Regions from separate parts of the Mesorhizobium sp. B3-1-8 genome, predicted to be linked through region 2. Evidence: predicted binding sites of a transcription regulator. Region 2 holds the regulator's gene; each other region holds the start of a gene.
What was found. The regulator HrcA, encoded in region 2, represses chaperone genes, less so after heat shock. The targets are predictions, from matches to a motif close to GTTAGCACTCNCNNNNNGNGAGTGCTAAC.

Region 1: the regulator HrcA is predicted to act here: its motif matches at 1,533-1,561, upstream of FJ424_RS19085 (co-chaperone GroES).
Region 3: the regulator HrcA is predicted to act here: its motif matches at 1,770-1,798, upstream of groES (co-chaperone GroES).

What each region holds. Positions count from the first base shown of each region.
Region 1 is NZ_VFTK01000020.1:7,828-11,102, reverse strand. Features, by position in the region: gene FJ424_RS19105 (Hsp20 family protein) at 1-95, opposite strand, end outside; gene FJ424_RS19100 (DUF982 domain-containing protein) at 374-757, shown strand; gene FJ424_RS19095 (usg protein) at 741-1,019, opposite strand; gene FJ424_RS19090 (hypothetical protein) at 1,038-1,379, opposite strand; gene FJ424_RS19085 (co-chaperone GroES) at 1,714-2,028, shown strand; gene groL (chaperonin GroEL) at 2,085-3,275, shown strand, end outside.
Region 2 is NZ_VFTK01000037.1:54,019-57,293, forward strand. Features, by position in the region: gene FJ424_RS27310 (sorbosone dehydrogenase family protein) at 1-1,095, opposite strand, end outside; gene FJ424_RS27315 (hypothetical protein) at 1,213-1,410, opposite strand; gene hrcA (heat-inducible transcriptional repressor HrcA) at 1,484-2,566, opposite strand; gene rph (ribonuclease PH) at 2,744-3,275, shown strand, end outside.
Region 3 is NZ_VFTK01000006.1:27,787-31,061, reverse strand. Features, by position in the region: gene FJ424_RS07435 (hypothetical protein) at 1-756, opposite strand, end outside; gene FJ424_RS07430 (class I SAM-dependent methyltransferase) at 833-1,633, shown strand; gene groES (co-chaperone GroES) at 1,860-2,156, shown strand; gene groL (chaperonin GroEL) at 2,220-3,275, shown strand, end outside.

The sequences.
Region 1 (3,275 bases), on a different contig from region 2:
GGCTCGCCTCTGCTCGCAGCCTCGAGCGCGTTCAGCATGCGGTCGAAGCCGATGCTCGACCTGAACAGAGGGGTAAAGTCGAATGTCGTTCTCATAGCTACATCCTCCATTGAGCAATATAGATACGAGGAGCGCCAAGGATGCGGCGCTCCTTGACCTTCGCTGGCCCTTTCAGGCGCCAGCAAAATCGATCTGGGAATTCAATTCCACCGCGTCAAGAGGCAGAGCGGCAATCATCATGGCGCCCGAAGGCATCGCCGGGCCGATCGGGCTGCTGGCTGCCGATGGGGAGGTTCAACGGTTTTGACGCCGGCCATGCGGCAACCTTGACACGGCATGGGCGGCCAACCATCTCGACAAGGGGCGTTCGCCGATGGCGCCGCCCGATTGCTTGCTCGCAAAAAGACTGGAACAACAAACGGAGGAAGTGATGAACGACGTTCGGTTTCCCGAACCGGTCAAGCTCGAATTTCCCGCCACTTCGCGCAAGGTCGCCAGCAGCTTCGAGGCATTGGAATGCCTGGATCAGCAATGGCCTGAATGGGCGCAGGGACGCAGCTGGCGCGCCGCAGAGCGGGCCTGCCGCGACGCGCTGGATGGCTGGCGCAGCGGCCGTGAGGCTTATAACGCTTTCAAGAAAGCGGCGAAACGGGCCGGCCTGATACCGGCAGATGGCCATTCCGCGCTCCGCAAATGCCGTCCGAGGAGGACGACCGGAGGCTTGCGATCTGACGCCACGCTCAGTGGATGGCAATGATCCCGTCGACGGCGCGCAATTCCGAAGGTTGGATGAGGCGATGGTGGGCGACTCGCACGGAATGCAGCGCGCCCACCAGTTCACGCTCCCAATAGCCCAGGAATTCTTGCAGCTCCGGAAACTCCGGCGCCAGGTCATATTCTTGCCAGACGTAGAGCTGCAGCAGGCTCGGGTGATCGGGAAGATGGTAATGGATCTCGGCGGTGGTCAGCCCGTAGCCAACCATCTGCAGTCGGCACTCCCTGCTGACCGCGTTGACCATATGCTTCTCCTTACGATTTCATGCGTCCAGTCGGTCAAACATGTGCCGACGATCGGTTGCCGGATATGGCGTCGCAGCCTCGACATCGAGTTTGCACAAGGCATCCATAATCTGGTCCAAGGTTACCGGCCGCTCGGTACCCGGCGGCTGACGCAGCGCTGGCATGGATTCCACAGCGCAGGCATCCGAAGCCCGGGACGACAGAATCGCCCGCTTTTCCTGACGATCGAGCGTCTCGTCCTTCAAGACCTCGTCAGGATGCTTGAAATGCCTGGCCGGGGCCAGCAGGCGATCGAGCGAATAGTCGGATGTTTCGGGGGCAAGAGAGGAAATTATCGGCGAAAACGTCTGGTGGTTCATCGATGTCCTCCGTCTGCAAAAACTCCTCGAATAGCGTTCGTGTTCCAGGCTGCCGTCCCATGGGCAGCAGCAGCGATAATTTTGTCTGCGAGTCGCGAAAATTCAAGCGGCAAAATCTCCCGTTCGAACGAAATAGCTGCACGATAACAGTCTGTTGGCACTCTCATATGCCGAGTGCCAATTTTTTTGCATAGGCCCCTTGAAACCCGAAAATCCCAAAACTAGCTCGATATGCGCGCGATGCCCGAGAGGGTCGCGTCGCCCCGCACCGGCCGATATTGCCGGTCCGGTGCGGGGGAACCTCAAAACCTGTTTGTCCTTGAAGGAGAACGACATGGCGTTCCGTCCATTGCATGACCGTATCCTGGTCCGCCGCATCGAAGCCGACGAAAAAACGGCGGGTGGCATCATCATCCCCGATACCGCCAAAGAAAAGCCGAGCGAAGGCGAAGTCATCGCCGTCGGCTCTGGCGTTCGTGACGACGGCGGCAAGCTGGTCGAACTCGACGTGAAGGTCGGCGACCGAATCCTGTTCGGAAAATGGTCCGGCACCGAGATCAAGCTGAACGGTGAGGACCTGCTCATCATGAAGGAGAGCGACGTGATGGGCGTGATCGAGCAGACTGCCACAATGAAGAAGGCCGCCTGAGGGCTATTTCAAACAGTCAACCAGTCAATGAAAGCTGCCTAAAGAGGAGTTATCCAATGGCTGCCAAAGAGGTGAAATTCCATACCGAAGCCCGCGAGAAGATGTTGCGGGGCGTCGACATTCTCGCCAACGCCGTGAAAGTGACGCTGGGACCAAAGGGCCGCAACGTCGTCATCGATAAATCGTTCGGCGCGCCGCGCATCACCAAGGACGGCGTCACCGTCGCCAAGGAGATCGAGCTCGAGGACAAGTTCGAGAATATGGGCGCGCAGATGGTGCGCGAAGTGGCATCGAAGACCAACGACATCGCCGGCGACGGCACGACCACGGCAACGGTTCTTGCGCAAGCGATCGTCAAGGAGGGGGCCAAAGCCGTGGCCTCGGGCATGAATCCCATGGACCTGAAGCGCGGCATCGACAAGGCCGTCGACGCAGTGGTCGCGGAGCTGAAGGCCAACGCCCGTAAGGTGACGAAGAACGACGAAATCGCGCAGGTCGGCACCATATCGGCCAATGGCGATGCCGAGATCGGCCGCTTCCTGGCTGAGGCCATGGAGAAGGTCGGCAATGAAGGCGTCATCACGGTCGAGGAAGCCAAGACCGCCGAGACCGAGCTCGAAGTCGTCGAAGGCATGCAGTTCGACCGCGGCTATCTCAGCCCCTACTTCATCAACAACCAGGACAAGATGCGCGTCGAGCTCGAGGAGCCCTACGTGCTCATTCATGAGAAGAAGCTCTCCAACCTGCAGGCCATGCTCCCGGTGCTTGAAGCGGTGGTGCAGTCAGGCAAGCCGCTGCTGATCATCGCCGAGGACGTCGAGGGCGAAGCGCTGGCCACGCTGGTCGTCAACAAGCTGCGCGGCGGTCTGAAGGTCGCGGCCGTCAAGGCTCCGGGCTTCGGCGACCGTCGCAAGGCCATGCTCGAGGACATCGCCATCCTCACCGGCGGCACCGCGATTTCGGAAGACCTCGGCATCAAGCTGGAGAATGTTACGATCCAGATGCTGGGCCGCGCCAAGAAGGTAGCGATCGAGAAGGAAAACACCACGATCGTCGACGGCGTCGGCCGCAAGGAAGAGATCCAGGGCCGCATCGCCCAGATCAAGGCGCAGGTCGAGGAGACCACCTCGGACTACGACCGCGAGAAGCTGCAGGAGCGGTTGGCTAAGCTCGCCGGCGGCGTCGCGGTGATCCGCGTCGGCGGCTCGACCGAGGTCGAGGTCAAGGAACGCAAGGACCGTGTCGAC
Region 2 (3,275 bases):
CTTGTAGTCAGCCGGGAAATTGCCGCCGTCGTAGAAGGCGATGTTGAGCGGCGCCGAATGCGCCTGCATCAGCACATCCGGAACCGTGACCTTGCCGGCGAGGTCGGGGCGCGCGCCCTCGTGGCGCGGGTCCTCATTGTCACCGATGTAATACCAGGGCCAGCCGTAGAAGGCACCGTCCTTCACGGCGGTCGCGTATTCGAAGGGGATGTTATCGCCAAGCTCGTCGCTCTCGTTGACGACGCACCAGAGCGCGCCCGTCGCCGGTTGCACGGTCATGCCGGAGCAGTTGCGCAGGCCGGTGGCGACGGTCCTGCGGTTGTTGCCGTCGGGATCGAAGGCCAGCACGTCGGCGCGGCCCTGTTCAGGACCCCAGGCCTCACCCAGCGGCTGCGATCTCGCCCACGCCTCGACACCGCCCTTCGGCTTGGCGCCCATGTCCTCGGCGATGTTGGAGCCCGAACCAACCGACAGATAGAGCGTCTTGCCGTCGGGCGAGAAGGCGATGTCGCGCGTCCAGTGATGGCTGGCGGGGATCTTTGCGACGATGGTCTCCGGCTTGCCGGACGCCTCGAGGTCGCCGTCGCGATAGGCAAAGCGGACGACGCTGTTGCTGTTGGCGACATAGACCCATTGCGGCTTGTCGCCCGGCGGATAGAAGGCGATGCCGTAAGGCCGGGTCAGGCCCTTGGCGAAGACCGATTTTTGCGCGGGCTTCGCGCCGCCTTCCGCAAGGCGATAGACGCGGACCTGGTTCGCCCGGCTGTCGGCGACGAAGAGGTCGCCGTTCGGCGCCACGCGCACGACGCGCGGACTGTCGATACCGGAAGCGACCAGCTCGGCGGAGAAGCCGGGCGGAAGTTTTGGCTTGGCACCTTCGGGGCGATCGGTGACGCCGCCGCCGTTCGAGGCGGACTCCGTCACATCGGGTTTCGGCAAATCCTCAGGTTTCAGCAGCCGGCGCACGCCCGGGCGGTCGGCCTTCCAATCGCCGAAGGCCTTTTCACCGCTGAGCAGGGCTTGATCGGCCTGCTGTGCAAAGGCGCCGGTGGCAAAGACCAGCGCGAGGCCCGCAAGGCCGGCGATCCGCATCATGGCTGTCCTCCGTCATCTGCCAGCCCGCCTCAATCGATCAGGCGCCCAGAGCAAGGACATATTGGGCAAACGATCGAAAAGAGAAGCTTGCGCACGCGGATTTGACGGGCCTCGGGCTCAGGCCTCTTCGGCATCCAGATCGTCGTCGAGGCGCTTTTCCAACTCGACGAGGTCAGCCGGCAAGGGCATACCCATTGCGCGCAACTCCCGCAATTTCTCGCGCAGCTGCTCCTGGATCTCGTGCTCGTCCCCGGGCTGGTTCACCATCTCCTCAAGCAGCAGGCTGATCTGGGCCTTGAGCGATTCCAGCGCCATGTTTTTCTCCTTTGCGCCCTCAGGTGTGTGTCGAGATTCAGGTCAGGCCGACATCACCTGTATACCGATACACCTAGCGCAGCATTCGTGAAATCAGCTGCGCGGTGTAATCGACCATCGGCACGATGCGGGCGTAGTTCAGGCGGGTCGGGCCGATGACGCCAAGCGCGCCGATAACGCGGGCGTCCTTGTCGCGATAGGGCGCAACGACCAGCGACGAGCCGGACAGCGAAAACAGCTTGTTCTCCGAGCCGATGAAGATGCGCACGCCAGGTCCTTCCTCGGCGAGGTCGAGCAGCTGCAGCAGCCCGTCCTGTGTCTCCAGATCCTCGAACAGATGACGCAGGAGCTCGAGATCGGCCTGGGCGGTGACGTTTTCCAGGAGGTTGGCGCGGCCGCGCACGATGAGGCGCGCCGGCAGGCCGCTCTCGGCGCCGGCCCAGACCGCCAGCCCCTTCTCGACCAGATCCTGCGACAGCGTGTCGAGCGCCGTCCTGGTCTCGTCCTTGATACGGGCGATCTCGATGCGCGCCTCGGCAAGCGTGCGCCCCCTGATATGGGCGTTGAGGAAGTTCGAGGCCTCGTGCAGCTGCGAGACGGTGATGCCGGCCGGCAGGTCGACGACGCGGTTCTCGACATCGCCGTTCTGCGACACCAGCACGGCAAGCGCCTTGGTGGGCTCGAGCTGGATGAATTCGATGTGCTTCAGCGCCACCTCGTTCTTGGAGGCGAGCACGAGGCCGGCGCCGCGCGACATGCCGGACAGCATCTGGCTGGCCTCGGTCAGCATATGCTCCAGCGTCGCGCCAGAGCCGGAGGCGCGCACCTGCGCCTCGATGACGCGGCGCTCGTCGTCGGAAAGGTCGCCGAGCTCCATGAAGGCGTCGACGAAAAAGCGCAGGCCGGTCTGGGTCGGCAGCCGCCCGGCGGAAATATGCGGCGCGTAGATCAGGCCCAGATGCTCGAGATCGCTCATCACGTTGCGGATGGTGGCGGGCGACAGCGAGGAGGGCAGGATGCGCGACAGGCTGCGCGAGCCGACCGGCTCGCCGTCGCGCAGGTAGGAATCGACAATCCGCCGGAAGATATCGCGCGAGCGCATGTCCAGTGATTGAAGTACCGGCGACTGCGACGTCGGATCGACTGGTTTGTTCATTCCGGCGAGAAACCTCCTTCCGAAAGATATAGACTTAAGCCACAGCGGCGCAACCCGGTGCCGCGTTTGCGGTCGCCCGGCCCGTTTTCCCGCGCGGCGTCCTTTTTCTTTGCGACTTGCCCCGCATGCGTCTACAAGCCGGCCACGATTCCGCAAAACGACAAGAAAGAAGGCCGAATGCGCCCCTCCAAACGCCAAGCCGACGAAATGCGCGCCATCTCCTTCGAACGCGGCGTCTCCAAGCATGCCGAAGGCTCGTGCCTGGTGAAGTTCGGCGACACGCATGTCTTGTGCACGGCGAGCCTGGAGGAAAAAGTGCCGTCCTGGATGCGCAATTCCGGCAAGGGCTGGGTGACGGCGGAATACGGCATGCTGCCGCGCTCGACCGGCGAGCGCATGCGGCGCGAGGCCTCGGCCGGCAAGCAGGGCGGCCGCACGCTCGAGATCCAGCGGCTGATCGGCCGGAGCTTGCGCGCCGTGGTCGACCTGCAGGCGCTGGGCGAACAGCAGATCACCGTCGACTGCGACGTCATCCAGGCCGATGGCGGCACCCGCACCGCCTCGATCACCGGCGGCTGGGTGGCGCTCTACGATTGCCTGCGCTGGATGGAAGCGCGCCAGATGGTGAGCGTCTCCAAGGTGCTGAAGGACCATGTCGCGGCGATTTCCTGCGGCATCCATGACGGCCAGCCGGTCATCGATCTCGATT
Region 3 (3,275 bases), on a different contig from region 2:
CTTGTTGGCGTCGAGCAGCACCGCCCTGCCCTCGTGCATGACGAAGTCGAATTTTCCGTAGTCAAAGCCGAGCCGGCGCCTTAGCGCGCGCAGTTCGTCCGGAACCGGAACCGCCTCGCGGCGGATGGTGTCGTCGCCCTTGACGAGGCTCTGCGGCGAGACATGGCGGGTGCAGCGCTCGCGCTCGCCGCAGAACAGCCAGAAGCGGGCGGCAAAACCGTCCGGCTCCGGTTCGGGAATGAATTTCTCGACGACCAGATCCTGGCGCTCGAAGGCCTCGGCCGGAACGTCGGCGAGCGAGGCATGTATCTCATATTTGTCGAAAGGTTCGACGCCGGGAAACGGCTCCGGCCTGCCGGCGCGCCGCGCGCGCTGGTTCAGTTGCTGTTCCGGCGTTCCCCAATGGTTGAGGCTGCTCTTGACGATGACCTGTCCCTGCCAGTCGTCGCCTTGGCCAATCACGGCGCCGCTGATGCGGCGTTTCGAAATATCGGCCGTCCCAAGGTTGAGGCAGAAGGCAAAGCGCCGCGCATAATCGACATAGTCGGGCGGCGTCACGGTCACGTCGAGATGCAACACCGCGATGTCGGCGGCCGGCTTCGCCGAGGTGCCTCTCAATATCTGGACCGAATGGCCGCGGCGCTTCAGCTCTTCCAGCAGGTCGAAGAGCATATATGGGCTATCGCGGCGCATCAGCAGTCCGCGCCGGCTCTGGAAGCGGTCGAACTCGTGCGTGATCACCGCGATGCGCGCCATGCCCGCCCCCCACTTGGCTTATCGAGCGTCGTCGATTATTCGATCGAATACAACGCGCTGCTGGGCTGGGGTTTGCATGACGCAACATTGGAATGCAATTCGCAAGCACTGGCAGTTGCTCGGCTCACCTCTGCGGCCGCCGGCGGAGGTGGTCGAAACTTACGACCGCGAGCTCGACCTTGCCCGGTCGCACGTCGTGATGTTCGGCGTGACGCCGGAGCTCGCCGGGCTGGGTGCCAGTATGACGGCGGTCGACGAATCCGCCGACATGATTGCCGGCATCTGGCCAGGCGACACAGAAACGCGCAAGGCGGTGCAAGGCGACTGGTTCGACCTACCGTTTCCAGGCGCAAGCGTCGATGCGCTGATCGGCGATGGATGTCTCTCGGTTATCGGCGCCGCGGACCTCAGGCGCACACTGTTTGCTTCGATCGCGCGCGCGCTGAAGGCAGACGGGCGCGCCGGCATCAGGCTTTATGCTTCCCCCGAAACCCGCGACGAACGTCAGGAAGTCCGCGCCCTGGCGCTGAGCGGTGGCGTCGCAACCTTCCACGAGCTCAAATGGCGCGTGGCCATGACCGCGACAGGCGGCGCGCCGGACTACACCATACCGGTTAGGGGCATCCTCGAACAATTCGAAGCGCTGTTTCCGGATCGCGAAGAGTTGGCGGCTCGCACAGGATGGGAGCTGCCGGTCATCGGAACCATCGACGTCTACCGCAACTCGTCGGTCATCTACAGTTTCGCCCCCGCGGCAGCACTCATCGATGAAGCCCAGACCTTCTTCGATGATGTCCGGCTGGCCTCGACCGGCACATACGGGCTCGCTGAACGCTGCCCGCTGCTGGTGCTGCGGTCGCCGAAGCGCCGGGACTGACGGACGAGATTGCTCGTCGGCGCCTCGCGACACCCGGTGCTTTTCGGGCTGGCGTTCCGCGTGAGAAAAATTTCGCGTCGCCTCCCCCTTGCGCGCGCCTTGACTCCGGCAAGGCGCCGGCCTATTTCAGCGCCACGTTAGCACTCGTCTTTGGTGAGTGCTAACCCATATCCGGCCTCGCCGGATGGAGGAACAGTTCTCACCGTTCTCATTCGAGGAAGAAAACATGGCAAAGTCCAAGTTCCGCCCGCTTCATGACCGCGTGGTCGTTCGCCGGGTCGAATCCGAATCCAAGACCGCCGGCGGGATCATCATCCCGGATACGGCGAAGGAGAAGCCGCAGGAAGGCGAGATCATCGCCGTCGGTTCCGGCGCCCGCGACGAAGCAGGCAAGCTCGTGCCGCTGGATGTCAAGGCCGGCGATCGCATCCTGTTCGGCAAGTGGTCGGGCACCGAAGTCAAGCTCAATGGCGAAGACCTTCTGATCATGAAGGAATCCGACATCATGGGTATCATCGGCTGATCATCGGCCTCACCTGAATCTTCATCTTCGGGCTCTTCCCGAGCCCCTGCCAGGAGCTAAAACATGGCTGCCAAAGACGTAAAATTCTCCCGCGATGCCCGTGAGCGCATGCTGCGCGGTGTCAACATCCTCGCCGACGCGGTGAAGGTCACCCTCGGCCCCAAGGGCCGCAACGTCGTCATCGACAAGTCGTTCGGCGCCCCGCGCATCACCAAGGACGGCGTCACCGTCGCCAAGGAAATCGAGCTCGAGGACAAGTTCGAGAACATGGGCGCACAGATGGTCCGCGAAGTCGCTTCGAAGACCAACGACATCGCCGGCGACGGCACCACGACCGCAACGGTTCTGGCGCAGTCGATCGTCCAGGAAGGCCACAAGGCGGTTGCCGCCGGCATGAACCCGATGGACCTGAAGCGCGGCATCGACCTCGCCGTTGGCGACGTCGTCACGACGCTGATCAAGAACGCCAAGAAGATCAAGACCTCGGAAGAAGTTGCCCAGGTCGGCACCATCGCCGGCAATGGCGATGCCTCGGTCGGCTCGATGATCGCCGAAGCGATGCAAAAGGTCGGCAATGAGGGCGTCATCACCGTCGAGGAGGCCAAGACCGCCGAGACCGAGCTCGAAGTCGTCGAAGGCATGCAGTTCGACCGCGGCTACCTGTCGCCCTACTTCGTCACCAACGCCGACAAGATGGTTGCGGACCTGGAAGACGCCTACATCCTTCTCCACGAGAAGAAGCTCTCCAACCTGCAGGCCATGCTGCCGATCCTCGAGGCTGTCGTGCAGACCTCGAAGCCGCTGGTCATCATCTCGGAAGACGTCGAAGGCGAGGCTCTGGCCACGCTGGTCGTCAACAAGCTGCGTGGCGGCCTGAAGATCGCCGCCGTCAAGGCGCCGGGCTTCGGTGACCGCCGTAAGGCCATGCTGGAAGACATCGCCATCCTCACCGGCGGCCAGGTCATTTCCGAAGACCTCGGCATCAAGCTCGAGAATGTCGGCCTCAACATGCTCGGCCGCGCCAAGAAGGTGTCGATCTCCAAGGAGAACACCACCATCGTCGACGGCGCCGGCAAGAAGGCCGAGATCCAGGGCCGCGTTGCCCAGATCAAGCAGCAG